Regions from separate parts of the Peribacillus sedimenti genome, predicted to be linked through region 2. Evidence: a T-box and tRNA genes for the amino acid it is inferred to sense, from the RefSeq annotation. Region 2 holds a T-box; the other holds one or more tRNA genes.

Region 1 (15,487 bases), 2.0 Mb from region 2:
CTAACACTTTTGCCTTGTCTGAGAAAAGCGACTTAGTTATCTTACAATGTATTTCACCTGAAGTCAACAGCCAGAAGTGCACTTATGTGTTTTTTTTCAAAACTTTATGCAAACGATGTGGTATCAGAAGAAATCGAGTTTTGTTGTACTTTATTCAATATATAAGTGCTTGTTTAGATCGTTGTTGATTGGCTGCTTTATAGCTACAATAAAACTCCTAACTCATGTCTACCTAAAATAGCGTTGTATATATAAATGCGATGTCCGAACCGTAACTACCCATTTTCTTTACAATAGAAGACATAGAGCAAAGAATATGATGCTTACGACCGGTACTATACAGCTACCTTTATTCCAGCAAATCTTAGTAAATAACACCACGATTTTACAAAGCCTTTTTACAAATATTATATGCAGTTGGCTATGTTAAATAGTATCCAGCTTTCCTTTTTGCCATATTAGCACTAGGATTAAAACCTATCCAGAAAAAAAAACCTAACTTACATATGTCCCAATCTGTTGCTTGGATGGCTAATGAAGTTGTAATATGCCAAATATTACATACACGTAATATACAGCCTAATCCTTATATCATCTTAATCTCATCTAGTTTTTCAACTCGTGATATAGGGACTTGCTAAATACGACCAGTAACGAGTGACGCATTCTACTTAAGATAAGGCTACAAACTGAACCATCATCCCATTCTTTTATAGATGTCGTGACGTACATGCGGATTAGTTCTCTTTTTGCTCATATTACAAAAAACACAATAAATGATACAATAAGAGCACTAAAGTGAGATGAACCAATAAGGCTCATCAAATATTACGAAGTGATTATCGATGTCCTCCTTCAAAAGGTTTCCCCGTTTATGATCATCTTGTTTGGATTCACAAGCTTCTGGCAACAATAACAGACACTGTGATTATAACATTGGTTATATCGGCGACAAAAGCAAGCAATAATGAGAAATTTCTATTAGCACAGGAACTATATTGTTTACACATTTGCTGGCCTCTGATCCCTCTATATAACAGCAACCTGGATTTCACTGATTTATATGTCTTTCATAAATTGGGATTCCCTGTTAGAGACATAAAATTTCTACAACAGGGAGGTGCATAATAATATGAACGTATAATCTTTTTTTCTTTTATATAAACTACTCTTGTCAGGAGTACATCTCGGTTAAATTTGATGACAATGGAGCCGTTTTTTTCTGCTCCCTTACTTGTCATAATGTCGCGTTGAAAATCCAAACATGGTTGATTCTAAACGAAAGCAACCATTTGTGTTTGTCTGCCAGCCCATCTAATAGGTAGAATTTTTTACTATCAACGCATCCTGAGGTTTCATGACTATATACATGTCGCCAATCTCTAGAATTAAGGAAGGATTTCCCCTTCCGTATCCGTGCTGATGAAAACGGATATGAATATAATAATCAAGAGGAGATTATAAAAGAAAATGTGCTAAAACGGCAATCCCGGACCAATCACCATTTCAATTATTAATGGCGAAACGGCATTTGCCCAACGTTGGCCAGCTACCCCAAAGCTATAACCTGCAACGGGGATACCTCACTGAAATATACTTTATCTTTAGAAATGAATAGCTCTACACCAAATACTCCAAATCCGCCATCCGACTAGTTTTCTGTTATAAAAAATAACAGAGGCATAATCAAAAAATCACCTGTGATATATTGAATATAATCAGCATCGCCCTGGTTCCTTCTCTAAATTCAAACAGGACGTTAATATATGCCTTTTCTTTCGGATCCCGTATAAATTTCAAACTCAGCAAAAGTGATGTCCGTTTGAGCTGGCGGTTCGTCCTCAGCTTTTGCTTCTTCCTTTTCGTTCTCCTCCGTAGCTGCAGTGGCCACTTCCATCGCTTTGTTTTTCGTCTGCTCTTTCGTTTGTTCGGCGCTACTTCTGGCTCAGGGTCGGACGAGTAACCGCCTGGACTCATGTAGCAAACAACGGTATTATTATTTTACGCACTCTTTCCGCCTCCTTCGATATATGTCTAGTATAAACAGCAGATTACACCAGTGAGATACATATTTACGAATATTTCCTATCTTCGAAATAGCGTTAGAATGCGATAAATTTTGCGCAAAAAGAAGCTATCCCCGTTGGATAGTTTCTTGCGAGAAGAATAAATGTGGTAGCTTCGCATATCGTAGGATTTCAACGGTGGCCTTAAGCGTTTGTCCGGGTCGGCGAACTCCAATCCAGCGTATAACTCTTGTAAAGCTTTATTAACGATTCCTTCCGGTACAGTGCGCAGGGACACTACCTGAACAGGAAGCAATTCATCCGGCTGAGATTCGTTCAAAGCCTCCACTTCCACATCTTCTAACGGGTATTTGAAGCGCGTCACTGTGCGTCGGTGTCGCATTTGTTCTTGGAGCTTCGAGTTTAATTCTTCAAATTTCACAACTGCCAGTGGCATCGAATTTCCGTTGGTGACACATTCGCTTGATTAGTCGATAATAATACTCCCCCTTTTCCTTGAATCCCACCCGTTATATGAAAGGCTCGGCCGCACACCTGCCCTTTAGCCCGTAAGAAAGAGAGCAAACGGACTGCCAGTTCTTGAGTTAAACAATATTCCCATAGGTACTTTAATATTTTTAAACTACCATTTAATAAATGGGAAGAAAATGCTAGAATCAATCTGGCTTTATAAATTTAAAAACACGGAGAAAAGATATGACATGGGAATTTCTTAGCATCATAGGAACCATTGCTTTTGCTACAAGCGGGGCCATCATTGCCATGGAAGAGGAATACGACCTTTTAGGAGTATATATACTAGGTATCGTCACTGCGTTTGGCGGAGGGGCGATTCGAAATTTATTAATCGGGGTTCCCGTCTCTGCTTTGTGGGAACAAAGTATCTATATTTCTATAGCCATATTGGTTATTACGATTGTTTTTCTGTTTCCATCCAATTTATTAAAGCATTGGGGCAAATGGGGCAACTTTACTGATGCCATCGGTTTGTCCGCCTTTGCGATACAGGGTGCCCTTTATGCAGTGAAGATGGCTCTTCCTCTTAGCGCCGTAGTTGTGGCCGCAGTTTTAACCGGATGTGGTGGAGGAATTATCCGTGATCTTCTGGCTGGCCGCAGACCCTTGGTGTTCAGAGAAGAAGTTTATGCAGTATGGGCTATTTTAGTTGGTTTTGCTTTAGGCAGCAATCTCGTTTCAGAGACTTGGCAGTTGTATATTCTTTTTGCCATCATAACGGCTTTTCGCGTCCTTTCGTATACGTATAATTGGAAGCTCCCTAATAAAAAACTGAATGTAAGTCGTTGACATCGTAGGCTGCAATTTTTTAATGCTGTTGAGAAAGTTCCGTCTCAGCAGCTTTTTTTATGTACTTTCCTAAAAAACTGGAATCTGTCCTTTCTACTGTGCACTGTTGTTTTCTTAAACTGTAAGTCAAAACGATTTTGCTTATAACTAAGTATTTAAAAATGAAAATTAAGTATTCAAATTGTACCATATTCGATTTTATCCTTATTGAACTCCCTCAATATGATTCGATTTGCTTCCATATGCTCGCTAACTTGCCCATTTAGCACAATAAGAATCAGCGGTAGAAAATCATTAGATCTTGTATTTTAGCTCAAATTTTTTAATATGCACATTTAAACATTAGGGTCTCAATCTTCAAGCTGGCCATAAATATTCAATAATATGGACTCTAGTTAAAATTCTGTTCCGGTTTTCTTAAAAATAAAAAAATATTCTGCGCTCTATTGGAGCAAAACCCTAATAATAATAATCACCCATTTTTCAAACATTCTATATCATTCTATGTAACAATTGCATTTCGCCCTTAGTGGGGACTAATCAAAAAAGCTCCCCTTGAAGCAGGTCCATAGGAATCTTTTCTTTCTGAAAACTAATAGCTGTCATTAACGAATGAATGGCTTCATACAGTATCAAAAAAATGGGAGTTGATTTTCATAGTAAGATGGATTGATGTATCAACATCAAAACATCAATTACGCCTTTTTGACGGAAATCGGGTTTATCCTATTGCAGTTGGAAAAATATTGTCCCCCACACCTTCCGGTACATACAGGATCATAAATAAGTAGCGTAATCCTGGCGTACCATTTGGTGTACTTTGGATGGGATTATCAAGACCTCATAACGGTATACACGGGACAAATAACCCAGCATCAATAGGTAAGAATGTCTTACATGGGTGTATTAGAATGTTTAATGATGATGTTCTTGAATTATCTTCCAGAGTTCCACTTGGTACAGAGGTCTATATTCATACATGACTCGTTCAATCATCCATCCAAACTTCCTTAAAGATTCGTGTTCAGTTATTCCATACATTCTAAAAATCACCTATAATAAAACATAGTAATTTAATAGGAATTGTTGTATATTATATTTATCTATATTGGAAAGATGGGTAATCAATGGATAACGAAAAAGTAATTTTTAAGGGGAAGATTTATACTGTCATTCATAAATATGACTCGGACTATTGGGAAGTGAGAGAGGAAGGACATTCATATAATGCAGAACTGGTCCATAAATCCCAGGTTGAAGTATATGTTTCTGTTGAAACCAAAGATGAGAATTAATGTTACATAGAATAACCTGTAATGTATTATGAAATGTTATTTATTATGATTGAGAATGATCATTATAAATTTATATACAATCATAGATAGTTGACCTACTGAAAAAGGTTGCCAAATACGAACTCACCTCTTTAAAGGTGAAATAATAAAGGGAGGATATCTCCTCCCTATTGTTAAACAGTTCATTTACCTAGGGGTTGTCATGATTGTCTGTGCCGATAAATAAACCTCCAGCTTACCGATACTGCGATACTATTAGTCCTTCATGCCACTTTTAACCCACTTATTCACCATATTCCATGTCTCTTCCTCAAATTGTTAGCGATATCAAACTATTAGAAGATGCTTTGTTCATTAGTGGCCTTCCAGAGAACGTTCCCTAGGCTTCGCACCGACAGGCCTTTCACCATTCTTGTTCAACTATGCCTCTTTAGTGCAGTAAGTACAATGAACCGCAAAGTGCAAGTCAGAATTTCCTATGTTTAACCTTGATTCTCCTGGTTTCAGTGTTATTTCCAGTTTTAAAATCCAGGCACCAAGAAGTACATTTAAAGCAGTGTACTAAATCAATACCACATTAAAATATATCCCGGTAAGCCTGCTCAAGGATTTGCCGATAGTCGTCTGTTCCAATCTTTCTTATGTTACTCGGTGTTGAATTGTTTTGAACTGCCAGCTCTACGATTCGGTCAAAATCTTCCTCTTTTACCCCTGGCAAATCTCTTAATTTAGGAATCTCCAGGGTATTGGTAAATTCCCGAATCCCAGCAATAAGTTTTTCAACGGCACCCTCATCAGAATCTGATTCAGAAGCAAATTTCATGTACCGTGCTAAATCCGCATGGATGCCTTTCTCTTCTTCCGCGTTAAATTTCAAGACATAAGGCAAAAATACTGCGTTTGCCACTCCATGTGGTGTATCGTAAAGACCTCCAATCGCCTCTGCTAAACAGTGTACAGCTGCAACGTCAGTAGAACCGAAACATAATCCTGCAAGAAGACTTCCCTCTAGCATATTGAAGCGGGCCTGCTCATTTTCTCCATACATAAAAGCGATCGGTAAAGAGGATACGATTTTTCCCATTGCTCTTGCCCCAAATGCCTGGGAGATTGGGTTTGTCACTTTACATGTATAACCTTCTATCGCATGTACCAAAGCATCCACACCGGTTGCTGCAGTAACAGATTTAGGAACAGTTAATGTTAATTTCGGATCCAAAACTGCCATCATTGGACGTAATGAAGAATGCTTAAGTGTAAGCTTCTGATGGGTAGCGGAATCGGAAATAACGGAAGAACGGGTAACTTCGGATCCAGTGCCTGCAGTAGTCGGGACACAAATAATCGGAGCAATATTAGCGTATTCCTTCTTTCCTGCCACATAATCAGCAGGTGTCCCGCCATTCGGTCCTAAGAGTGCAATCGCCTTTCCCGTATCCATCGCACTGCCGCCGCCAATAGCGACAATTAATTCCATCCTCTCTTGATTAAATACCTTCGCACCTTCTAAGCATTCTGTATCTCTCGGGTTCTGAGAAACGGAGTCGAACAGAATAACACGAAATCCTAAATCCTCTAGAAGGGATTGGATTGGTTGGATTACACCTGCCTTAACCACACCTGGGTCACTGACCAGTAAAATGGATGATCCGATATTAAGGGACTTTATAAGGTCTGGTAATAACTCGACTTTTCCTAAACCCATCTCAATTCTTGTATTACAGTAATAACTATAGCTCTCCATAACTATGTCTCCTTACTTAAAGTTTTAAAGTAAAGCCAAATTTAGGCCCTATGCTGAAAAAAACTCCTTTTACAAATAGTGCCTGTGAGTCGTTGCAATGATATTGAATCCTTCTTCCTTGAATCTTGGTTTCCTTTGTTCGAGATTCAGATAGTGTGATCTGTGTGATTGACACGAGAATCCTCATTATATCTAAAAAAAATTATTAGTATGTGTTCGCCATTTTGCATCAAAATCCTGCACGTATGAAACCTCTTTTCCTGGTAGACCATAAATGGTTCTTTTGTTGGAAATAGCCGGCTGTCGGATTTCATCTTAAGATTAAAATCAAAACCAAACAAAAATTGGTTGGCCATTTGAAAGCTGCAACCGACTACCACAGATATGGCACCGATCCAAAAAAGTATGGCCATTCGTTCTATACGGCCCATCTATATAAACTTAATGAAGGAAACATACGCAGAGATCTATCATGATGTATTGGATGGCCTTCGAACAGGGTTTCATGAAGTCTGACTAATACTTTAAACTAAGCCAAATAGATTAAATGGGTTGTTTCATAATAAAATGTCTGATATATTTTAACTGTAGTATTTTTAGCGGATGTGGCGGAATCGGCAGACGCGCTAGATTCAGGTTCTAGTGGTAGCAATACCGTGGGGGTTCAAGTCCCTTCATCCGCATCGTTTTATCTGAAGCATACCACTAAGGCCGTTGATATGTTTTTTGTCAACGGCCTTTACTTTGTTCTTCGATGATTATTGAGTCAGATGTGTCTCTTTTTGTTCACGCGTTTATGTTAAAATTGATTATTTTATAAGAAGTTTGATTTATTACAACAAAAATGCAAAAGCCAGAAGCCCGTTCAAACTCCAATTTCTCTAATTAAAGGTAACGAAAAGAAGCATACCATGACTGCTATTTTCTTCGAGCAGCACATCAGCAGGCATCAAGGCATATTGTAATGTGCTTTCCAAAAGTTTGATACCCATAAAAAAGAGGGCAGGTTGCTAGATACATATGACTCTCGCGCCCGTTTATAGCTTTAGTCAACAGCTCTTCTCTGTGTCCGTCTCCATATACATCTACCGTATAAAAAATCAGCACCTGTTCGATTACGTATTCCACGACTTCAGAGCTTCTTTTGTCTTTCCAGATCCCCCTATTGCCCAACGTGCAAAAGAAACTTCGCAAACCTCCGTATCGCTCAAATTGCGATATTTCCTTATTTATCATTTATTCTTCGTTAGTTTCAATCCCGAACTTGTATACTGTTTTAGAAGAATATGTTTCCCCTGAGTCTATAATGGTTCCAGGGAAATGAGGGTGATGAATCGCATCAGGCAATCCCTGCGTTTCCAAACAGATACCCAGGTATTTCCTTGATGGTATTCTCCTGAAGCATCCTTCCGGTTTCAGGGAGTTTCCTGTATAAACGACAACCGCAGGCTCATCGGTTTCAATTGTAAGTATTCGTCCACTTTCAAAGTCCTTAAGTACAATTTCGTTATCATGATTTATATTCAGCAAAAAGGGATGATCATAGCCTTCTCCAACCAGTACATTTTGCGGATGTTCAGAACCAGATCCTATATTTATTTCTCTTCCAGATCTAAAATCGAACGGAGAATTTCCAACTTCGATAAAGTTGCCCGTAGGAATAAATTCATGATCAAGCTCTAGAAATCTATCACTCTTAATTTGTAAAGCGTGATCCAGAATATCTTTCTTAATATTGCCGCTTAAATTAAAATAAGAATGGTTTGTAACAGTTAACAGTGTTTTCTGATCAGTATGTCCCTCATAATAAACATGCAATTGATTGTTGTTATCAAGCAAATAAGTAACCTGCATGTTTACGTTGCCAGGATAGCCTTCCTCTCGATCTGGACTAAAGTAAGAAAAGCTGACCCCTCCATCTATTATTTCTGCATTCCAAATAACTCTATTAAATCCTTGATCACCACCATGTAAATGGTTGGGGGGATCATTTTTTGCAAGGTTATATATTTTTCCATCCAGTTCAAAAGAACCGCCCTTGATTCGTCCCGCTACCCGCCCTACGACTGCTCCTAAATAATAAGGGTCCTTAACGTAGTCTTTCAGGGTGTCATGTCCAAGCACAATGTTTTCATAATTTCCATGCTTATCTGGCGCAACAATTTTAGTGATGATACATCCATAATTAATGGCAGTCACTTCTACCCCGTTATCATTTACCATTGAAAAAGAAGTCACAGGGTGGCCCCCTATTTCACCAAAACTCTCCTGAATCACGTTCATATAACTCCGCGCCTCCATCTACAAACAAATTTAAATATAAATATTACCAATTTGAACTTCCAAAAAGGATTGAGCAAGCACCATGTGAGGAGCAGCTGAAAAGCGGACCGTACCTGGCCATAGAAGGCGTATATAAATGTTCCAATTATCCCGTCAAAGGAAGCTTGTCATCAGTAGCTTTTTTAGACGGTCATTCCAGAATCCATCGTCTTTGATAGTTATTGAAGTACTTCTACTATTTTCCTGAGGTTACCACATTATAGGAATATCTATCAAGTTTGGAATATACAAACAAAAACTATTATCTACTTTGGATTCTCAGCGCCAGCAATATCAGTAAGAAGCTAGACGAGATGTTACGTGATGTTTTTTAGACCGGCTTCTATTCGGCCCTCCCTCGTTTACATAACCTCGGCAGTTGCGTTTTCCGACTTTTCAGCATTGGGTTACGGCAAAAAAGTACATAAGCTACATGTAAGTAATGTAACAAGCAATACCCCGCACTTATCCTGTAATGAGTTTAGTAATACGCTTTGCTTTTTTATTTCGTTTCAGTGTTACCCATAGAAAGATAAAAAGCCCCGTAAATTCTTCATCCCTCTTTTGTAAATTAGCAAAAAGCCCAAACATCTATGCTTGCTTGTACATAAGATAAATTGAGATATCGACAAAGGGGGCGTATAAGATGGCAGATGGATATGCTGGATATGGCGGTGGCTTTGCTTTAATCGTCGTGTTGTTCATTTTGTTGATCATCATTGGCTGCTCTTGCTTCTATGGAGGGTACTAATGAATTGAAGTACTAAAGCTTATGAAGGCCCGAACACAGCCTTCATAGGCTTTTTTATATACGGTCATCATTATGTCGATCCCTACCATTACTTTAAGAACTATCCAAATTTCTTGTAAGTAGAGACGTATGTCCAATTTAAATTCATCAAGACACATATATTTAAAGTAGGGTTAAAACATAATCCTGTTTTGATAAGGAGGGAATCTTATGGGTTGCTTTTGGGGATGTGGATATACAGCGCCTGTTGCTGCGGCACCAGTTGGTTATGGCGGCGGCTTCGCATTAATCGTTGTATTATTTATCTTGCTGATCATCATAGGATGCGCTTGCTGGGGCGGTTATTAATACTAGGCTAATAGTTAAAAAAGGCGGTCCTTGGACCGCCTTTTTGACAAATGAATTAATATCATCCTCCGCAATAGCTTGCACCGATTACAATTAAAAGAATAAACAATACAACTAGCAGGGCGAATCCACCGCCAAAACCGTAAGCAACGCCATCAGCCATTTAAATCCTCTCCTCTTATTCGGTTCTAGGGAGGTTTACTTATGGGATAAGAGTAATACATACTATGAAACGGAGCAAAAAAAGACACTCCATAAATGAATATAACTAGGTCTGCTGCTGAAATCACCAGAATCAATGTCCACCTATATTATCTTTAATATCTTTTTTAAAAAAGAATAAAAAGCCCTGTCGCTTTCGTTGTTTGTACATTAAATAAACCAAGAATATACAATGGGCTGGATTCTTTGGCAGGCGGATATGCTGGATATGGCGGCGGCTTTAGGCTAACCGTGGTGTTGTTTTATGTTGATCTTCTTCGGCTGTTCTGGCTTATATGGCTACTAATAAACAGTACTACTTAAAGCTATAGGACCAAAAACCATTGTTGATCTGATAATACTTTAGAGATTCTAACGCAAAGTAGTTATCTGGCCTGTACTCCTTTTGGTATGTAACAGATAAATTAAAGTAAGAAATGAAACAAGCGTAGCCGCTCCAGGCATTTCTTCTGAAATAAGCGAAGCAGTACGCTTCGTTTTTTTGTTCAAATCATTGGGACCACAAACCCACTGCAGAATTTCCATCAATCGGTTTTTTCTCAAGGAGTGTGTAAAAGCCCTGTCCTCTGCAGTGGTGTTTACATAAGATAAATTGAGATTAAGTCAAAGGGGTGGATAAAATGGCAGATGGATATGGTGGATATGGCGGTGGTTTTGCTTTAATCGTAGTATTGTTCATTTTGTTAATTATCATCGGCTGCTCTTGTTTCTATGGCGGCTACTAATTAGTAGAAAAAGCAAAAGCCTATAGAGGTTTTAACCCTCAATAGGCTTATTGCCAATTAAAAGACAATGAATATTAAAAAAAGAACCTTCAAATCAAGATGGATTTGAAGGTTCTTTTTATGATATATAATGAAATTTATGAATTAGCAAACTCATTAAACGATATTTATTTTTTCTCTGGATTGTAGACATTTTCTTTTACAATCTCTGCAATAAAAATTTTTCAACAATATTTCTTCACAATGAGATACCTTTGTTCTAAAACCAAATATTTAACTATACACCGGTTCATTTGCCGCCAGGCCGAGAGATTTTTCTGTTGAAGCATGTACTTTTTGGAAGAGCTCTGGGTTCTCTGTTAATGACATTCCGTAAGAAGGAATCATCTCTTTTATTTTGGGTTCCCATTCATGCATACGTTGTGGGAAGCATTTCCCTAATACCTCGAGCATAACGTGAACGGCAGTGGAAGCACCGGGAGAAGCTCCGAGCAATGCAGCTACCGAACCGTCCGAGCTGCTTACCACTTCCGTACCAAATTGAAGTGTTCCTTTACCTCCGGCATCAGTATCCTTGATAACTTGCACACGCTGTCCTGCTACAACTATATCCCAATCCTCGCTTTTGGCGCTCGGAATGAATTCGCGTAACTCTTCCATACGCTTTTCATTCGAAAGCATAACTTGCTGGATCAGGTATTTTGTCAATGCCATCTCTTTTACTCCTGCCGCCAGCATGGTTAAGACATTATTCGGTTTGACGGAACCTATCAAATCAAAATACGAACCCGTTTTTAAGAACTTTGGTGAAAAGCCTGCAAACGGTCCAAAAAGCAATGATTTTTTGTTATCGATATATCTGGTATCAAGATGCGGCACAGACATTGGAGGAGCCCCAACCTTTGCTTTACCGTAAACTTTTGCATGATGCTGCTCTATAACTTCCGGATTGTTGCATACCATAAATAGTCCGCTTACCGGAAATCCTCCGATATGTTTTGATTCAGGAATGCCGGTTTTTTGAAGTAAAGTCAGGCTTCCGCCCCCGCCACCGATGAAGACGAATTTGGCGGTATGGTATTCGATTTTGCCGTTGTCAATATCATGCACCTTCAGTTCCCATGAACCATCGCTGGTACGTTTGATATCCTGAACGCTATGCTTGTAGTTTATCTCAACGTTATTACTCTTTAAGTGCTCAAACAACATCCTTGTCAAGGCCCCGAAGTTGACATCTGTTCCTGTGTCGATTTTTGTTGCCGCCATCGGTTCATTTGATGTACGGCCTTCCATTATAAGCGGGACCCATTCTTTGAGTTTTTCAGGATCATCTGAATATTCCATCCCTTGAAACAATGGATTGTTTGACAGCGCTTCAAATCGTTTTTTTAAAAAAGTTACATTATTTTCCCCTTGTACTAAACTCATATGTGGTATCGGCATGATAAAGTCATGTGGATTACGAATTAGATCACTGTTTACAAGATAAGACCAAAACTGCCTTGAAAGCTGAAACTGTTCATTAATTGCTATAGCTTTACTTATATCTATAGATCCGTCAGGTTTTTCGGAGGTATAGTTAAGCTCGCACAGGGCGGCATGGCCCGTTCCGGCATTATTCCATTCGTTAGAGCTTTCTTCTCCTGCCTTTGCGAGTTTTTCAAACACTTTGATTTCCCATTCAGGTGCTAATTCCTTCAGTAAGGATCCCAAAGTCGCACTCATGACTCCGGCACCAATTAAGATAACGTCTGTTTTGTTCTGTAAGTTGCTCATTTTACCCTTCCTTATCCCCTATATTCGCAAAAAAGAGTAGGCGCTGCTGCTTTAGATGTTACCGATAGCAATGTGTGGCCTAGTAGCACACCTTTTTTGTGTGAATAATACCCATATCAAATTCTATTATAATAATTAATCGATTAAAATATCTACTATTATTATCTGATTTTTATAAACTATTTAAAGCTTTAAAAAAGGAATAAATGATTCACATTACCAATGGTTCTCGATGCGATGATAGTTTGGTTAGGAGTTTCCAATGAATCGAACCTCTTATGCTTATTGGTATGCACCATCACATTATAATAGTCGCTGTTCCCGTCTCAATGCGTTGTCGTACTTACACTACAATTCTGTTTGGTGATACCTTCTTTCGCTGCTCCGTAATAAAAATTCCTCCAAGCTACATTTTTGCATATGTAACCGGAATATTTGTGTTTTTCTTTATTATTCCCCCTAAAACTTAATATAAAGCTAGTTTAATAAAATGATTTTCATAAGAGGATATCATTCAAGATGCCGGCATGGAAAAGACTGTCTCATCATCAGTTGATAACCACACCGGGCACACATAAATAAAGGGAGCATCTTAGATGCTCCCTCCAATAAAATTTATGAAAAAGGATATTGTCTAGGATCTTTCTGTACAGATATCCATTTAACAGTTGTAAATTCCTCAAATGCCCATTCACCACAGTAACGGCCCAGCCCTGACGCTTTTTCACCGCCAAAAGGGATATTCGTTTCCACGTTAACTGTTTGATCGTTTACATGGATCATTCCAGTCTTAATCTGTTTGGCGACTTTAATTCCTCGCTCAATCGTACCGGCAAAAACTGCGCCGCTTAACCCAAAAGGAGAATCATTTGCTACCCTTATAGCTTCTTCCTCACTATCAACTGGAATTATACAGGCAACGGGTGCGAAGATTTCATTTTGGGCAATGGTCATATCATTCTTGACATCCACCAAAACGAATGGCTCCATAAGATTTCCTGTCACATTCCCTTCCTTTACAACCCTTGCTCCCTCTGCCTTACTTTTCTCAATAATGCTTAACGCGCGTTCTACCTGTTTTCTATTAATCATAGGTCCTATAATTGTTTCGCTATTCTGTGGGTCACCTACTTTAACCTGAGCCGTCTTCTCCAGGAATTTTTGAACGAAAGGCTCGTATAAATTCCGATCGATGATTATCCGGTTGATTGCTATACAAATTTGGCCCGAATGCATATATTTTCCAAAGGTTGCGGCTGAAACTGCCTGATCTAAATCGGCGTCATCCAAAACGATAAATGCATTGTTTCCTCCAAGTTCCAGTGCAGGTTTTTTTACATGTTTTACTGCCAAAGAGCCAACATGTCGCCCAGCAGCCGTTGAACCAGTAAAAGAAATCACGCTTGGAACAGGATGTTCCACGAAATAATCGCCAATTTCCTCCAGATCGGCAACTGTAACATGAATTAATCCATTAGGAAGCCCCGCTTCTTCAAAGATTTTAGCAATGATTAATCCACCTGAAATAGGTGTTTGGAAATCAGGCTTTATAACAATGGCATTACCAGTTGCAATGGCTGGCGCCACAACACGCATCGTCAAATGAAAAGGCCAATTCCATGGGGTGATAGCCCCGACAACTCCCACAGGCTCCCGATAAATCCTGTTCTCTTTTCCCGGTATCCCTGACGGACGAATATCTGCACCCATCATCATTGGAAATGTCGAGGCTAACTTTAAGTCGCCAACGACACAATCCACTTCAACAGACGCTTTTAATTGAGAGCTTCCAGTTTCTTCAACAAGAAGCTGGATCAACTCGTCTTTTCTGTCTTGTACAATCTGAGCCGCTTTTTCTAGGATGGCAATCCTTTCATATGGATTTGAATTAGACCAGCTTTTTTGAGCTTCTTCTGCCGCCTGGTAGGCTTCGTGAATATCTTCTTTATTCGCATACTTCAATTCTGTTAAAACCTCATCATTAAACGGGTTAGTAACCGTGCAATAATTTACACTGGAGCCCTCTCTCCATTTTCCGCCTAGCATTAATTTGTTCCATTCTGTATACTTATTAGTTTTTACAGTCATTTCTATACCTCCTTTAAATTAGCCAATCTTGATTACTGGTTTAATTGTAATCCCTGCTTCTGAGTCTTCACTGGCCTGATTTATTTCTTCCAACGTATAGAATTTTATTAATTTATCAAATGGAAATTGCCCTTGTTGATAGAGTTTTATTAATTTAGGAATATACAACTGTGGTACGCCAGAACCCATTAATACACCAGTGACAGACCTTTCAAATAAGATTGTATTTACATCCAAATTTACTTCAGTGCCCAAAGGAGGGGCACCGATCACTACAGCTTTTCCAAGAGTAGCAAGGCAATCTACGGCTTGGCGAAGTACTTCTGGTCGGCTAGTTGTTTCAATGGAATATTCAACACCTTCACCGGTAATTCTTTGAATTTCATCAAGAGTATTGGTTTCTTTTGGGTTTATTGTATGAGTAGCGCCAAGTCCCTTGGCAAGTTCTAAGCGGTTATTTTGGAGGTCTACAGCAATGATTGTTGTACAACTTGCTACTTTGGCAGCCATTAGAGCACTTAAGCCTACGGAACCACAGCCAAAAATGACGATGCTAGAGCCAGCCTTAGGTTGCAGCTTATTTAAAACTGCCCCACTGCCTGTTTGAATCCCACACCCAAGGGGTCCTAATAATTCTAGAGGTACATCCTTATCAACCTTTACCACATTTCTTTCAGAAACTACGGAATAACACGCAAAACTAGACTGACCAAAGAAATTGGACAATTCCTCTCCATCTTTATATAATCTACTAGTTCCGTCCTCCATCTTTCCTGTGAAATTAAGAGTGAAAAACTGAGTGCAACCATAAGGATTACCACTTCGGCAATTGTTGCATTCTCCGCATGAACTATAGGATAAGACCACATGGTCACCTGGCTGTA
Region 2 (15,487 bases):
ATTGCATCAATATTGGATTACACCATGCTTATGCAGCAGCAGGGCGCTCGCCTGGAGGGAACGCCAAATCTTGAGCAGGTTCAGGCTTATCAGTATTCATCTTTTGAACTAGATTGGATCAGGGAAAATCGCAAAAGAATGGTAGTAGGGAGTCCTGTTTCTGCAGCTAAGCAATTAAAGGAATTGAGTGAAGGCTACATGGTCGATGAAATGATGCTCGTAAGCATTACGTTTAATTTTGAAGATAAAGTAAAGGCTTTAAGGTTAATTGTTGAGCATTTTGGGAATTAGCGGAAAAAGAGAATATTAAAAAGAAGAGTCTGCCAGCTAATGGATGGCAGACTTTTTCTATCTTTTTTCAATGGCAATGATAAATGGAGGCTGGTTAACTTGATTGATAAACCCATACTGTAGAACGTGCGCTCTGTCCTGTGGAAGGGAAGAAACATATCGCAATAGTTCATCCTTTTCAACAGCGCCCTCAGGATGTCCATGATAGATAACAAGGATGATCAACCCTTCAGCAGCCATGATTTCCAGCAGTTGTTCGATTGCTGAAATGGTCGTGTCAGCCCTCGTAACAATTTGTTTATCCCCTCCCGGGAGATAGCCGAGATTAAAAATTGCGGCAGTGATCCTGTGATGAACCGATTCAGGGATATGGTTCTTTATGTTTTCATGACCTGAGTGAATTAAAGTGCAGCAGTTTGCGAGGCCCTGCTCGTTCAGCCGTGCAGCGGTGGCCTCAAGTGCTTCCTGCTGAATATCAAAACCATAGATGTGGCCTGTGTTTCCGGCAAGTTGTGCTAAAAAAACAGTATCGAACCCGTTCCCGGTAGTCGCATCTACAGCTATATCTCCTTCTCTAATTGCTTTCTCGAGCAGAACCCTTGCAAACGGCAAAATCCTATCCAATTTCATCAAATACTCACCGCTTGTTTATAAAATTTGCCTTGCCAGCTGTTTCGTCTTTTTAATTCTGAGTCAATTGCGTTTAAAACACTCCATTTATCAACACTCCACATAGGCCCAATCATCAGTTCTATTGGCCCGTCACCTGTAATTCTATGGATCACCATTTCTGGAGGAAGAATTTCAAGCTGGTCGCAGACGAGTGAGATATACCGATCGAACGAGAGGAATTCCAGCATACCCTTTTCATATTGTTTGACCATCGGGGTACCTTTCAATAGATGCAGGAGATGTATTTTAATTCCCTGTACATCAAGCTCGGCAACTTGTCTTGCAGTTTCCAGCATCATTTCGTCCGTCTCAAGCGGAAGACCGTTAATAATATGTGAGCACACCCGTATACCGTGTTTCCTCAGCTTTTCGACTCCCTCTGCATAACACTGATAATCATGGGCGCGATTAATCAATAATGCGGTCCTTTCATGAACTGTCTGAAGCCCTAGTTCCACCCATAAGTACGTTCGTTTATTTAGTTCGGCAAGATACTCCACAACATCATCGGGAAGACAATCGGGCCTTGTGGCGATCGATAAGCCAACGACTCCTTCCTCCTTGAGGACGGTCTCATATTTTTCCTGTAAGACCTCGACAGGGGCGTGAGTATTCGTAAAAGCCTGAAAATACGCCATGTACTTGGCATCTTTCCACTTTTTGTGCATTTTTTGGCTTACCTGCCGGAATTGAGTTTTAAGGTCATCTGCCCGATTGCCGGCAAAATCTCCGGAACCCGCTGCGCTGCAAAAGGTACATCCTCCATGCGCTACAGTCCCATCTCGATTAGGGCAATCAAAGCCGGCATCAAGTGCCACTTTAAATACTTTATGTCCAAAAACCCGACGCAAATGGTAATTCCATGTGTGATATCGTTTATCTTGGTCAGCATATATAAACGGGTTTGACTCATCCATGGCAGAAACCTCCTTCATTGCGAATAACATCCAAATTGTCTTTTGCTGTGTGCATTTACTGATGAACATGCAACATTCATGCCCTCCGATTGCGGTAGGTTTTACAATCATAAAAGGTATTTTACCATGTATCAAAGTCTGTTTTCAAAAGTATTTCGAATTCAGGTCACAGGAAGGGAAATGTCTATACTTGCCTTTTATAAAGCAAATCTAAAGTGAGAAAACTAAAATTGCGGATGAGATTTTTCTCTTCTATCTTGTGTAGCTAGGGAGTGAAGGAATGTGGCAACAAGACATTCTATAGATATGTGCCTTTTTAATTGCGAGGATGCGCTGCAATATGCGGACGAGCAGTATATGGAAGGGGCCAGGCAGGAGCACGGCAACGACTTGGAATATACCCAGGCCCAGAACATGCTAGAACAGGCTATACATGAAATTGATGTTCTTTGGAACAGTGCGGATAATCAGCAGAGAGAAAGGCTTTACAGGATGCGATTGCTGGTGGATCAAATGCAGAACCAGATGATCTTGCGCAGCAATACACGAACGATGTGACTTAAAATCAACGTCTCCATACTGTGAATAGGACTGACGCGGACATGTGAGTGTCAGCGGACCAGTTCTTTTTGTTCTTGTATACTGCTTTTTCAATGAAATTCATGCCAGTATTTGTTTCATGAGAAACATAATACGGGACTTTCTGATTATTTGTACCACGCCAGTTATTACATATACTGCATATTTGATAATAAGCACAAGTTTTCACATGTTTTCTGAATCTTAATCCCTGAGGCAGTGAATCTGCATTGGCCGCAACCGAATCATTTTGCTGACAAAACTATTGCCGGGCAGGAGGAAAAGCAATAGAATGGTTTAGTGCACAAAACGATTCTAATGTAAGGGAGCAAAGTTATGCCTCGTTCCTTATGGATGTTAATTATCGGTATGGCTATAAATGTAACTGCATCATCCTTTTTATGGCCTCTCAATACCATTTATATTCATGACCAGTTAGGGAAGTCTCTTTCAGTCGCCGGCCTCGTTCTTATGGCCAATTCTCTAGTAAGCGTAGTTGGAAATCTTGCCGGGGGAATCATGTTTGACAAGATAGGCGGCTATAAAACAATTGTTGTCGGAATTTTATTGACTGTCCTTTCTTCCGTAGGGCTGACAATTGACCATTCATGGACGCCGTACGTAATCTTATTAACCATTTCCGGTTTTGGAGCAGGTATTATATTTCCGGCTATTTTTGCAATGGCCGGTTCTTGCTGGAAAGAGGGCGGAAGAAAGGCCTTTAATGCTATTTATGTGGCACAGAACCTTGGGGTGGCTGTTGGTTCCGCGCTGGGAGGACTAGTCGCTTCATTCTCGTTCGAATACATCTTTGCTGCGAATACAGCCTTGTATTTAGTTTTTCTTGCTCTTGCAGTGTTTGGATTTAGAGGTATCCAGACTGATGATTCCATACAGGCAGCACCTGCGGCTGGAGGCAAGACAGCTCAAATCAGCGTTAAAATGCATGCCCTGATCATTTTAAGCATTGGATATTTCCTATGCTGGATCGGATATGTGCAATGGCAATCTACTATCGCTGCTTATACTCAGGAAATAGGAATTACATTGAAGCAATACAGCTTATTTTGGACTATAAATGGGGCGTTGATTGTAGTTGCACAGCCAGTTGTCTCTGGATTAGTCAAATGGTTTGCAAAAACACTGAAGGTGCAGCTTATTGCGGGGATGCTTATTTTTATTATTTCATTTGCGGTGGCTGCCAACGCAGCGGGTTTTGCAGGTTTCATGACAGCTATGGTCATTCTGACAATCGGGGAAATGTTTGTTTGGCCCGCCGTGCCAGCGGCTGCTAATGAACTGGCTGTTAAAGGGAAAGAAGGGTTTTACCAGGGGGTCGTGAACAGCACCGCCACTGCGGGAAGGATGGTTGGCCCGCTGCTAGGGGGATTTCTGGTGGATTCTTTTGGAATGAATATGATGTTCGGTGTATTTTCAATTCTCTTCGTCATGGCTATTGTTACAACACTCTTTTACGATAAAGGGCTTAAGAAAGCTAACAGCAGTGAAAATATAATTTCACCTGTAAAATAGTTTCCTTGATGAGCGCGAAACAGGTTGGAAATGAAAACATATTTCCCATAATATGAATATATAAAACAAAAGATGTTTATAATGAATGAAAAACGGCTATTGCATTTATGAATAAAATTTACTAGAATACGTATATAATCCTATATCTAACGATGATGATAAGGAGTATTAGCGATTTGAACCTGCGTAGAGAGCTGGCGGACGGTGAAAGCCAGCCAGGAATGATCGTGAACTCGCCTTTGAATTTCGGACATGAATGAACAGTAGTGTCCGGCGTTTTCCACGTTACGGAATCGAAGAGCGGGGCGATTGTTTTCTGTCGCCAATTTGGGTGGTACCGCGGGAAGATATACATAATCCTCTCGTCCCTTTTGGGATGAGGGGATTTTTTTATTCCTTTATCGAAGATAGGAATGCATAGTTTTTTACTTTGACTGCGGCCCGCTTCGACGTTTTCGATATGCTTGGGATGTCGTCGGGTACATGTAATGGTTCTAAGTGACCAACTATATGTGGCAAATGGCAAGTTTTTTGAACACGCTTTAGGCTGCAGTTGCCTTACTATTTTAACTCTAGGAGGAAAGATGATGAGTTTCAACCATTATGAGATCGAAAAAAAATGGCAAAAATACTGGGAAGAACACAAGACGTTCAAAACAAATGAAGAGGGCGGTAAAAGGAAGTTCTATGCGCTCGATATGTTTCCATATCCATCTGGTGCAGGACTTCATGTCGGCCATCCGGAAGGTTACACCGCAAGTGACATATTATCGCGAATGAAAAGAATGCAGGGCTATAAAGTCCTTCATCCAATGGGATGGGATGCATTTGGATTGCCGGCTGAGCAATATGCATTAGATACTGGAAATGACCCGGCTGAATTTACAGAGAAAAATATCAATACGTTTAGAAGGCAAATTAAGGAGCTTGGTTTTTCCTATGATTGGGAGCGGGAAATCAACACGACAGATCCAAGTTATTATAAATGGACACAGTGGATTTTCACAAAGCTGTATGAAAAAGGCTTAGCCTACATTGATGAAGTAGCAGTCAACTGGTGTCCGGCATTGGGAACGGTGCTTGCTAACGAAGAAGTCATTGACGGAAAGAGTGAGCGCGGCGGGCACCCTGTTGAGCGCCGTCCAATGAAGCAATGGGTTCTTAAGATCACTGCTTATGCGGATCGCTTGCTTGATGATTTGGAAGAGGTTGATTGGCCAGAGAATATCAAGGATATGCAGAGAAACTGGATTGGCCGTTCTGAAGGTGCAGAGGTGACGTTTGCGATTGAAGGACATGACGATTCATTTACTGTATTTACGACTCGTCCCGATACATTGTTTGGAGCCACATACGCTGTACTGTCACCTGAGCATCCTTTCATCGAAAAGATTACTGCAGAAGGGCAAAAAAGTGCAGTTGAGGAATATATCCAAACAGTTAAAAACAAAACGGATCTTGAAAGAACAGACTTGGCAAAGGAAAAAACGGGCGTATTTACAGGTGCCTATGCTATTAATCCTGTAAATGGAGAAAAGATGCCAATCTGGATTGCGGATTATGTATTGATGAGCTATGGAACCGGAGCTATAATGGCTGTTCCCGCACATGATGAACGCGATCATGAGTTTGCAGTGAAGTTTGACCTTCCAATCAAGGAGGTCGTTACTGGAGGCAATGTGCAAGAAGAGGCCTTTACAGGTGATGGAGAGCATGTCAATTCCGGATTCTTGGACGGCATGAAGAAAGATGAAGCCATCAAGGCTGCCATCTCATGGCTTACCGAAAAAGGGATTGGAGAGAAAAAAATTACTTATCGCTTGCGTGACTGGCTGTTTAGCCGCCAGCGTTACTGGGGTGAACCGATTCCAATTATCCACTGGGAAGATGGCAGCGTAGAACCTGTAAAAGAGAAAGATCTTCCGGTATTGCTGCCAAAAACGAAGGAGATTCGTCCTTCCGGGACTGGGGAGTCGCCGCTTGCGAATATTTCAGAATGGGTAAATGTGACAGATGAAAATGGCCGTAAAGGCAGACGCGAGACAAACACCATGCCGCAGTGGGCAGGAAGCAGCTGGTACTTCTTGCGATATATCGACCCAACGAATGAAAAGGCGATTGCTGATCCTGAAAAATTAAAGGAATGGCTCCCGGTCGATATGTATATTGGCGGTGCGGAACATGCAGTGCTTCACTTGCTATATGCTCGTTTCTGGCATAAGTTCCTTTATGATTTAGGGGTTGTGCCAACAAAAGAGCCTTTCCAAAAGCTGTTCAACCAGGGAATGATTCTTGGTGAGAATAATGAAAAGATGAGTAAGTCAAAAGGAAATGTGGTCAATCCTGACGATATCATCAAAAGCCACGGGGCCGACACCCTTCGTCTATATGAAATGTTTATGGGACCTTTAGAAGCGTCCATCGCATGGTCAGCGAATGGCCTTGATGGTGCTCGACGCTTCCTTGACAGAGTATGGAGACTATTGGTGGAAGACGATGGTACTCTTTCTGAAAAAGTGGTTGAGAATGATAACAGCGGCAAGCTGGAAAAGGTGTACCACCAAACCGTCAAGAAGGTTACAGAAAACTACGAGGAACTTAAACTCAACACGGCTATTTCACAGCTGATGGTGTTTATCAATGACGCATATAAGGCACAAAATCTGCCTAAGGCTTATATCGAAGGATTTACGAAAATGCTCTCTCCAGTAGCACCGCACATAGCTGAAGAGCTGTGGGAAAAGCTTGGCCACATCGAAAGCATTACGTATGAAACATGGCCTGCATACGATGAAGCCAAACTTGTTGAAGATGAAGTGGAAATAGTCATCCAAATCAATGGAAAAGTGAAGACAAAGCTAATGGTTCCAACCGGTTCATCCAAAGAAAAATTGGAAGAATTGGCAATGCATGATGCAGCCATCAAAGAGCAGATTGATGGCAAAACGATCCGTAAGGTGATTGCGGTACCTGGCAAACTGGTTAATATTGTTGCCAACTAAATAAAAAAGCTGCTGACAAGGCCTCCGAGCCAATCTTGGGGGCCTTGATCCCTGGGGATAGCATATGCTTAAGAATTTTAGGGTCAGACCCCTATTTAATTGTGTAAATTCTACAAGGAGATCAGAATCTCTTTAACTGAGTACAGCGGCAGCAGAATGAGCCTCTTATTTGGATGAGGCACGGGTAATTGTTATAATGAGTCATACATAAATTTAAATTGATGAGGTGTCTAAATGGAAGATATTAAGACTATAACTCCCCAGGAGCTAGAGGAAAAGATTGAGGCGGGTGAGAAGCTGGAAATAGTGGATGTCCGTGAAGATGAAGAGGTTCAGCACGGGATGATTGAAGGGGCAAAGCATATCCGGATGGGCGATATTCCTGAGAAACTGGACCATTTTGATAAGGACAAGGAGTATATTTTCGTTTGCCGATCCGGCAATCGCAGCAATAATGTCTGCCACTACATGCAGGACCAGGGCTATAAAGTACGCAATATGGTGGGCGGCATGCTGAACTGGACCGGCGAAGTTATTGTTAAGTAGGATCCTTCTACAAAAAGAAGAATTCATAAACATCATAGTAGAAAAGCGTGCAAATTTTGACGGAAACGGTATATTTTCTTGAATCTTGGGCAATCCTGTTTCTAAAAAGGGCAGGGGATGTCCATGATTCAAGTAAAGCTGTTTGATTATGAACATGAACAGGATTTAGAGGACGAAATGAATTATTTCCTTGAGAGCATTCGGGATAATCAAATTGTGGATATAAAGTATAATGTGGCCGCATCGGGTGAAGAGGAAGAAGAACAGATTTACTGTTTTAGCGCCATGGTTATATATAAAGTAAGATAAATAAAAGTATATGATTAATAAGGCTTTGGGAATTGCACCTCGTCTGGTTGAACAGACGGGGTGCTTTTTATATATGCTGGTTGGGACCATAGCTGTATGCCATGGAATAATTTAGATAGCTTTTTTGATAGTCAAACTGCAAAAGAAATTGCGCAGCCTATCAGTTGCATGCATAGAGTGCTGCATTTTGGCCGGCGAGCCTGCCTGTTACCAGTGCGGAAGTTATGTTATAGCCGCCTGTGTACCCATGGATGTCTAAAATCTCGCCGCAAAAATATAATCCTCCCATCAATTTAGAAGACATTTCTTTTGGATGGATTTCTTTAACGCTGACGCCGCCTCCGGTAACAAACGCTTTCTCGATTGGCTGGGTTCCGTTCACTTTAAATTGAAAGTCTTTGCAAAGCTCGGCAAAGCGGCGCAATTTTTCATTAGGTATGTTTGCCCCCTGTTCCTGTAAGTCTATGTCGCTCTCCTCAAGCAGGAAATACAGATAGCGTTCTGGCAGCCATCCTTTAAGTATATTTTTGATCGCTTTTTTCGGATCTGCTTTGACCTCCATGACAACCTCCTGGAATAATTCCTCCTTATTTCTGTCGGGAAGGGCATCCAGCTTTATCGTGACATGCGTAAGATTCCATTTCTTCATCGCTTTCACGACAAATTGGCTGCAACGAAGCACTGCTGGCCCGGAAATTCCAAAATGGGTAAAAATCATGTCCATTTGATGAGTGACCAATGGCTTTCCTTTTGGATTTAATACACTTAAGGCAACATCTCGCAGTGAAAGACCCTGCAATGTTTTACTTTGTATGAATGGTTCATCGCTAAGTACAGGTACCTCTGTTGGAAACAGCTCCGTAATTGTATGACCCGCTTTCTTGGCCCATGCATAGCCATCGCCTGTGGAACCTGTATGAGGGACAGATTTGCCTCCTACAGCAACAACAACCGCGTCGGTTTCAAAGGTTTGTCCGTTTTTTAGAAGAACAGCAGCCGTTTTTCCATCCCTATAAATGAGATCAGCAACCGGTGAATTCGTATAAACCTTGACATTCAGCTCTTTCATCCGGTTGATTAGCGCATCCACTACACTCTGGGCTTTGTTATTTACGGGAAACATTCTTCCGTGATCCTCTTCCTTTAAAGCTACACCCAGATTTTCGAAGAATGTAATAATGTCCTCATTATTGAATTCTGAAAAAGCACTGTACAGGAATCTGCCATTTCCCGGAATATGCTTGATGATTTCATCAATGGAGAGGCGGTTTGTCACATTACATCTCCCGCCGCCTGAAATCGCAAGTTTCCTTCCCAGCTTTTCGCCTTTATCGATCAATAGCACACTGGCCCCTCTTTCGCCTGCTGCTATTGAAGCCATCAAGCCTGAGGGTCCCCCGCCTATTACAACTACATCAAATTTCATATCATCCACCATCTTTTATGCTAAGTTTAAATATCCCTTTATATTACTTTGGGACTTTACAATAATGCTAGGCTATATCGTCCTTTTCTCCGGCAGCGTTGTCGACATACACCTGCAGATAAAGCAGTTTTGCAAAAAATGATAAGCCTTCTGATTCGTTCATTAGTCTGATTTCTTTTCCCTTTATGCAAGCCATTCTATCAGTATACATGGATTTGAATAAACGTAGACAACATATACAATTTAATTTTTCCCTAATTACAGCAGTATGCTACATAATTATTGGTTTGGAGGAATGAATCTGTTAAAATAGTTTAGCTTGGCTGAATAAAGGCTTGTCCTTTTCCTGCAAGCTAAAAGATCCGTTTCAGGAAATAATATCATAATTGTAATTGATCCGTGAAAAGAGTAAACTTTTCTTTAGTTTATCAAAGATATTCGAATTCATATAACTCGAGTGCCGTTCTTATAAAGAGATAAGGCGAGGCAGTCAGTTTTAAGATTAGGTTTGATAGCGTGCGAAAACACGTAACTGAATAAAGGTAGGATGGGATTGAATGTCATCAAAGCTATTGAAGGGCACGTTTATCTTAACTTTTGGAATGGTACTGTCCAAGGTGCTCGGATTATTCTATGTAATACCTTTTGAGGAATGGGTTGGCAATGAGGGGACAGAATTATACCAATATGCCTATATTCCTTATACATTATTTATTAGCTTTGCCACAGGCGGGATGCCGCTGGCGGTTTCAAAATTTGTCTCAAAGTATAATGCAATGGAAGAATATGCCGTGGGGCAGAAGCTCTTTAAATCAAGCTTGAAAATTATGCTGCTGACCGGCATTGGGGCATTTATACTATTATATTTATTATCTCCGGCTATCGCAGGATTTGTCACAGTCGATGACAAGCAGAATTTTACTGTAGAAGACATCACAACCGTTATAAGAGCGGTCAGTTTTGCTTTGATTCTAGTTCCATTCATGAGTATGATCCGCGGCTATTTCCAGGGGCATCAATCGATGGGGCCGACTGCGATATCACAGGTAATAGAGCAGTTTATACGCGTTCTCTTTTTGCTGGGCGGAGTATATATCGTTCTGAAGGTAATGGATGGCGACCTGGTGACAGCAATTAGCGTGGCTACATTGGCAGCAACAGCAGGTGCGGTGGCAAGCCTCATTGTATTGCTCATTTATTGGAAAAAGAGAAAACCGCACCTTGATAAATTGCTGGAACAAGATAAGGGTACCATCCATATATCTTTACCTCAAATATATAAAGAGATTTTAGTATCTTCCATCCCGTTTATTTTTGTGGGGATAGCTCTCCCTCTCTTTCAATTGGTAGATACTTTGACATTCACCCGCGCGATGGTTGCATCAGGGATAAATGCAAAGGTTGCCGGTGAGGCTCTAGGCATTGTCAACTTCTCGACGCAGAAGCTAGTAATTATCCCTATGACATTGGCAACTGCTTTTTCGATGAGCATCCTGCCGAGTGTAACAAAAGCGTTCGTGGAGGACAAGTTTCAAACATTTAGCAACCAGCTGAATATGGCTTTTCAAATTCTGCTTTTCCTGACGATTCCTGCGGTAGTAGGGATGTCGCTGCTTGCGGAACCAGTGTACTCAGCGTTTTATGGATACGATCGATTGGGTGTCGAAATCCTTCAGATTTATGCACCTGCTGCAATCTTTTTTGCTTTGTTCTCAGTAACGGCAGCTGTTCTTCAAGGGATCAATCAGCAAAAATTCACCGTATTAAGCCTGTTGACCGGGATCTTAATAAAGCTGAGTTTGAATATTCCGTTGATCAAAATGTTTGAAACAGCAGGTTCCATTTATGCCACAACACTTGGCTACCTGGTGGCATGTCTGATCAATATGTATATCATTACGTATTTTACTGGCTATAAGTATAAACTAGTTGTAAGAAGAACAATGCTTATTTTCATTTTTACCATATTCATGTCCATCTCCGTATTTGTATTCCAATGGATTTTCTCACATTTCCTGAACCCGCAGGAACGGTTTCAGGCTATCCTGGTCACAGCGGGATGTGCATTGACGGGAGCGGCAGCATACTTCATTCTGGCTTTAAAGACGAAGCTGGCACATCGCTTATTTGGAAACCGAATTGATGCTTTGCAAAGGAAATTGAAGCTAAAAGCCTAATTGCATTTTCATCAGATGAATGCCTGGTCTTATGTATGGATGTTGAATCCTTAAGGGCCCTGTATCTGGTGAGAAGACCATAGTAGATACAGCGCAGGTGTGAGGGTACTATCAGGAGGTTAATATGAGAATTGACAAAATGTTATCCAATATAGGGTATGGAAGCAGGACAGAAGTAAAAAAACTACTTAAATCTGGTGCCGTCGCAGTGAATGAAAAGGTGGTCAAGGATCCAAAAGAGCATGTGGATACCAAAGCTGACCGTGTAACAGTTCAGGGTGAAGACGTAGAGTATAGAGAGTTCATTTATCTCATGATGAATAAACCTCCTGGTGTCTTATCAGCAACAGAGGATCACTATCAGGAAACAGTCATTGACATTCTTGAACCTGAGGATGCTGTGTTCCAGCCCTTTCCTGTAGGGCGCCTGGATAAGGATACGGAAGGCCTGCTGCTTTTGACAAATGATGGGCAGCTATCCCATCAGCTCCTTTCTCCTAAAAAGCACGTCCCGAAAACCTATTTCGCCGCAATTGAAGGCGAAGTGACAGAGGATGACATTGAAGCATTTAAGGCTGGTGTGACCCTTGATGATGGATACGTGACAAAACCTGGTGAATTGGCGATTCTCAAGCAGGGGTTAACTTCTGACATTGAATTAACGATTACGGAAGGAAAATTTCATCAGGTAAAGAGAATGTTCGAGGCGGTAGGAAAGCGGGTCATTTATTTGAAACGTATCTCCATGGGAAGTCTGGTATTGGATGAAGAATTGGGGCTAGGCCAATACAGGGAACTCACAGATGAGGAACTGCGATTGTTAAAAGGTAAAGAATAATAGATATAAGAGACGGCGGCCTAAATTGGCCGCCGCTTTTTTTGCCTGGATCGAGCGCGCTGGTTATTTCTTTATGACATGCCCCGCTGATCTTGACTGGCTGCTCTATAATCACGATGACATTTTTACACGCTTTTTTGTCGTTGTCCAAAGGCCTCGGCTTGGACTTTTTACTAAATTATTATATGCCAGTACATTCAGGTCTCGCTGTATCGTGCGAGGAGTGATGCCAAATTCTTCTACAAGCTCTTGAGTAGAAACCGTACCGTTATCACTTATAAACATATAAACGGATTTAATACGGGTTAACATTCGATTTGTTGAAGGTTTCACAATACCACTCCTATTCCTTTTACCTTATTGGCCATAAGGAAATGCCTGTAAGGCCAAACAAAATAGAAAAACTCTGCGATAGGACTAATGGATACGTTGTTCTCCAAGATCAGCTGCTGTACATACAGCTCCCGGTAAAATTTCGACATGCCTAATTCTTTTATACCACCGTGATACAGCTATGAAGCATTGTAAACCGTGCAGTTACTTAATATTTTACGCCTTTAGTATGTGAAATTCCAGATAAATAACTTAATTAACAAAATATTAGGAAAAAAATTACTGTTATTATATATTCAAAAAGGGATTTCTTTATTCAGGAAACTGTTGTCTTAAGACATGTTCCTCTTCGATGCATGATATGCAGCAAATGGTTATTTTCAGAATTTTATTTTGAATGATGCGGTATAAGTCAAAGTGGATTGCTTTCTTTGCAAGCCAACTTTTGTTTTAGCGCTTTAAAGCTCTTGCAGACGCATGGTAAAGAAGTGATAATAGATGGAAGAGCAATTTTTGTCACACAAATGATTGGAGTGATTATTGTGGCCCAAATACATTGGAGGCAGGAGATCGAACAACGAAAAGAAAGCTTGCTTCAGGACACACAGGAGCTTTTAAGAATAAGAAGTGTGCTGGATGAAGAACAAGCGACAGAAGAAGCTCCATTGGGGAAGGGCGTCAAGGCAGCCCTGGATTACATGCTTTCATTAGGTGCAAAGGATGGATTTGTCACCAAAAATGTCGATAATCTTGCCGGGCATCTGGAAATGGGGGAAGGAGACGAACTTATAGGGATTCTATGTCATGTCGATGTCGTACCTGAGGGAGATGGTTGGAGTTCTGATCCCTTTTCAGCTGATATAAGGGATGGCAAAATATACGCCCGTGGTGCAATAGACGATAAGGGCCCGACTATGGCTGCTTATTATGGGATGAAGATTATTAAGGAACTTGGACTGCCGCTTGGTAAACGAGTCCGAATGATTATAGGTACAGACGAGGAATCTGATTGGCGATGTGTGGATCGGTATTTCGAGAAAGAAGAAATGCCAGCCATGGGGTTCGCTCCTGATGCGGATTTTCCAATCATTAATGCTGAAAAGGGGATATGGGATTTCACCGTCCAGCAAAATACTGTAACCACTGCTTCTAATACAGGAATCACAGTAAAGGAATTCTCCTCAGGCAGAAGGCCGAATATGGTACCCGACTATGCCATAGTTAGCATTAAGGCAGCGTCTGACAGCAGTGAAATAGCTGACCGGTTCAACACATTCATTCAAAAGCATTCTCTTGCCGGAACTGCGACTCTTAAGGAAGGCGGAATAATAATTGAACTGGAGGGAGTGTCCGCTCACGGCATGGAACCAAACAACGGCGTGAATGCCGGTTTATTCTTATCCGCTTTCTTATCTGGACTGAATCTTGATGATCAGGCTAAAGAATATTTTACTTTTGTGCACGACAAGTTATTCGGGGATTCGAGGGGCCATAAGCTCGGTCTTGCATTTTCGGATCAGATTACCGGTGAACTTACCATCAATGCAGGCGTATTGCGCTATACACAGGATGGTGGGGGCTCAATTGGCTTCACAACTCGATATCCTGTTACATACAATTGGAAAGAAAGTAAGGAAAAGCTCGTTGTTCAGTTGGCACAGCACAATTTCGGAATTTCGGCAGAATCCAATTCAAAGCCGCACCATGTCACTAGTGACAGTTTTTTAATTAAAACGCTTCAACAGGTATATAAGGAACAAACAGGGCAGGAAGCTAAGTTACTTTCCATTGGAGGAGGGACTTATGCAAGATCACTGGAACAAGGTGTGGCATTTGGCCCGTTATTCCCGGGAAGTGAGGATGTGGCACACCAAAAGGATGAATATATTGCAATTGATGATATGTTGAGCGCCGCAGCTATTTATGCCCATGCGATCTATGAGTTAGCGAAATGAGAAATAAATAGAATTGGAAATCGGAGGGGAAACCAAATGGAAAAGATGATACTGAACGGAAAGTTAGTCGCCCAAACGGAGATAAAGGTAGACTTTGAGGACAGAGGATATCAGTTTGGTGATGGAATCTATGAGGTAATTCGCGTATACAATGGCCAATTGTTTACGGCTGAAGAGCACTTGAAAAGGCTTATGGACAGCGCTAAGCATATTTTTCTTTCTGTGCCCTATTCTGCGTCAGAGATCAATGAACAGCTGCAAGAGCTAGTTAAAGCCAACAGTCTGGAGTCTGGCATAATCTATTTGCAGATTACAAGAGGGGTTTCACCTAGAAACCATGCATTTCCTAATCCATCGGTAGATTGTATGTACATTGCAAAAACAAAAGCAGTGCCGAGAAGCACAGCAAATGCGGACACAGGTGTGAACGCAATTACAACAGAGGACATTCGCTGGCTTCGCTGCGACATCAAAAGTCTTAACCTGCTTGGGAATATTCTCGCCAAACAAAAAGCGGCTGAAGCCGGATGTTTTGAGGCCATCCAGCATCGTGATGGGACAGTGACCGAAGGAAGCTCCTCTAATGTTTCCATAGTTTCAGGAGGCAAGATTATCACCCATCCAGCAAATAACCTGATTCTAAATGGAATATCCAGACAGGTTATGCTGCATCTGTGTGCAAGTAATGACATTCCTGTGGAAGAAAGGGAATTTACGGTCGATGAACTAATGAATGCAGAAGAGGTCTTTCTGACAGGAACCACGATCGAAGTCCTGCCAATTATTAAAATTGATGGGACAGTTATTGGCGACGGACAGCCAGGCCAGATTACACAGAAGCTTCAGGAGCTTTTCAGTAATGAAGTAGAAAGGCAATGCGGCGTCCGCAACTAAAGATGTACACTGAGA

The links. A T-box is a leader RNA that pairs with one kind of tRNA and senses whether it is charged. The one in region 2 lies ahead of leuS (leucine--tRNA ligase), so its partner is inferred to be a tRNA-Leu.
Region 1: it has a tRNA-Leu gene. The T-box ahead of leuS (leucine--tRNA ligase) is inferred to sense a tRNA for this amino acid. The anticodon was not compared.

The regions. Positions count from the first base shown of each region.
Region 1 is NZ_CP143547.1:2,253,302-2,268,788, reverse strand. Features, by position in the region: gene V1500_RS11210 (hypothetical protein) at 2,086-2,346, opposite strand; gene V1500_RS11205 (trimeric intracellular cation channel family protein) at 2,724-3,332, shown strand; partial or broken gene V1500_RS11200 (L,D-transpeptidase) at 3,989-4,315, shown strand; gene V1500_RS11195 (hypothetical protein) at 4,460-4,627, shown strand; gene V1500_RS11190 (iron-containing alcohol dehydrogenase) at 5,205-6,371, opposite strand; tRNA gene V1500_RS11185 (tRNA-Leu) at 6,971-7,054, shown strand; gene V1500_RS11180 (aldose epimerase family protein) at 7,608-8,654, opposite strand; gene V1500_RS11175 (YjcZ family sporulation protein) at 9,340-9,444, shown strand; gene V1500_RS11170 (YjcZ family sporulation protein) at 9,655-9,792, shown strand; gene V1500_RS11165 (YjcZ family sporulation protein) at 9,854-9,955, opposite strand; gene V1500_RS11160 (YjcZ family sporulation protein) at 10,635-10,739, shown strand; gene V1500_RS11155 (malate:quinone oxidoreductase) at 11,013-12,515, opposite strand; gene V1500_RS11150 (aldehyde dehydrogenase family protein) at 13,131-14,603, opposite strand; gene V1500_RS11145 (NAD(P)-dependent alcohol dehydrogenase) at 14,622-15,487, opposite strand, start outside.
Region 2 is NZ_CP143547.1:4,235,087-4,250,573, reverse strand. Features, by position in the region: gene V1500_RS20795 (LLM class flavin-dependent oxidoreductase) at 1-291, shown strand, start outside; gene V1500_RS20790 (class I SAM-dependent methyltransferase) at 349-921, opposite strand; gene V1500_RS20785 (TIGR01212 family radical SAM protein) at 921-1,880, opposite strand; gene V1500_RS20780 (YtzC family protein) at 2,163-2,438, shown strand; gene V1500_RS20775 (MDR family MFS transporter) at 2,796-3,992, shown strand; T-box leader at 4,139-4,365, shown strand; gene leuS (leucine--tRNA ligase) at 4,580-6,994, shown strand; gene V1500_RS20765 (rhodanese-like domain-containing protein) at 7,229-7,540, shown strand; gene V1500_RS20760 (sporulation protein Cse60) at 7,664-7,849, shown strand; gene V1500_RS20755 (NAD(P)/FAD-dependent oxidoreductase) at 8,010-9,275, opposite strand; gene V1500_RS20750 (oligosaccharide flippase family protein) at 9,833-11,452, shown strand; gene V1500_RS20745 (pseudouridine synthase) at 11,577-12,290, shown strand; gene V1500_RS20740 (DeoR family transcriptional regulator) at 12,402-12,623, opposite strand; gene pepV (dipeptidase PepV) at 13,148-14,578, shown strand; gene dat (D-amino-acid transaminase) at 14,615-15,472, shown strand.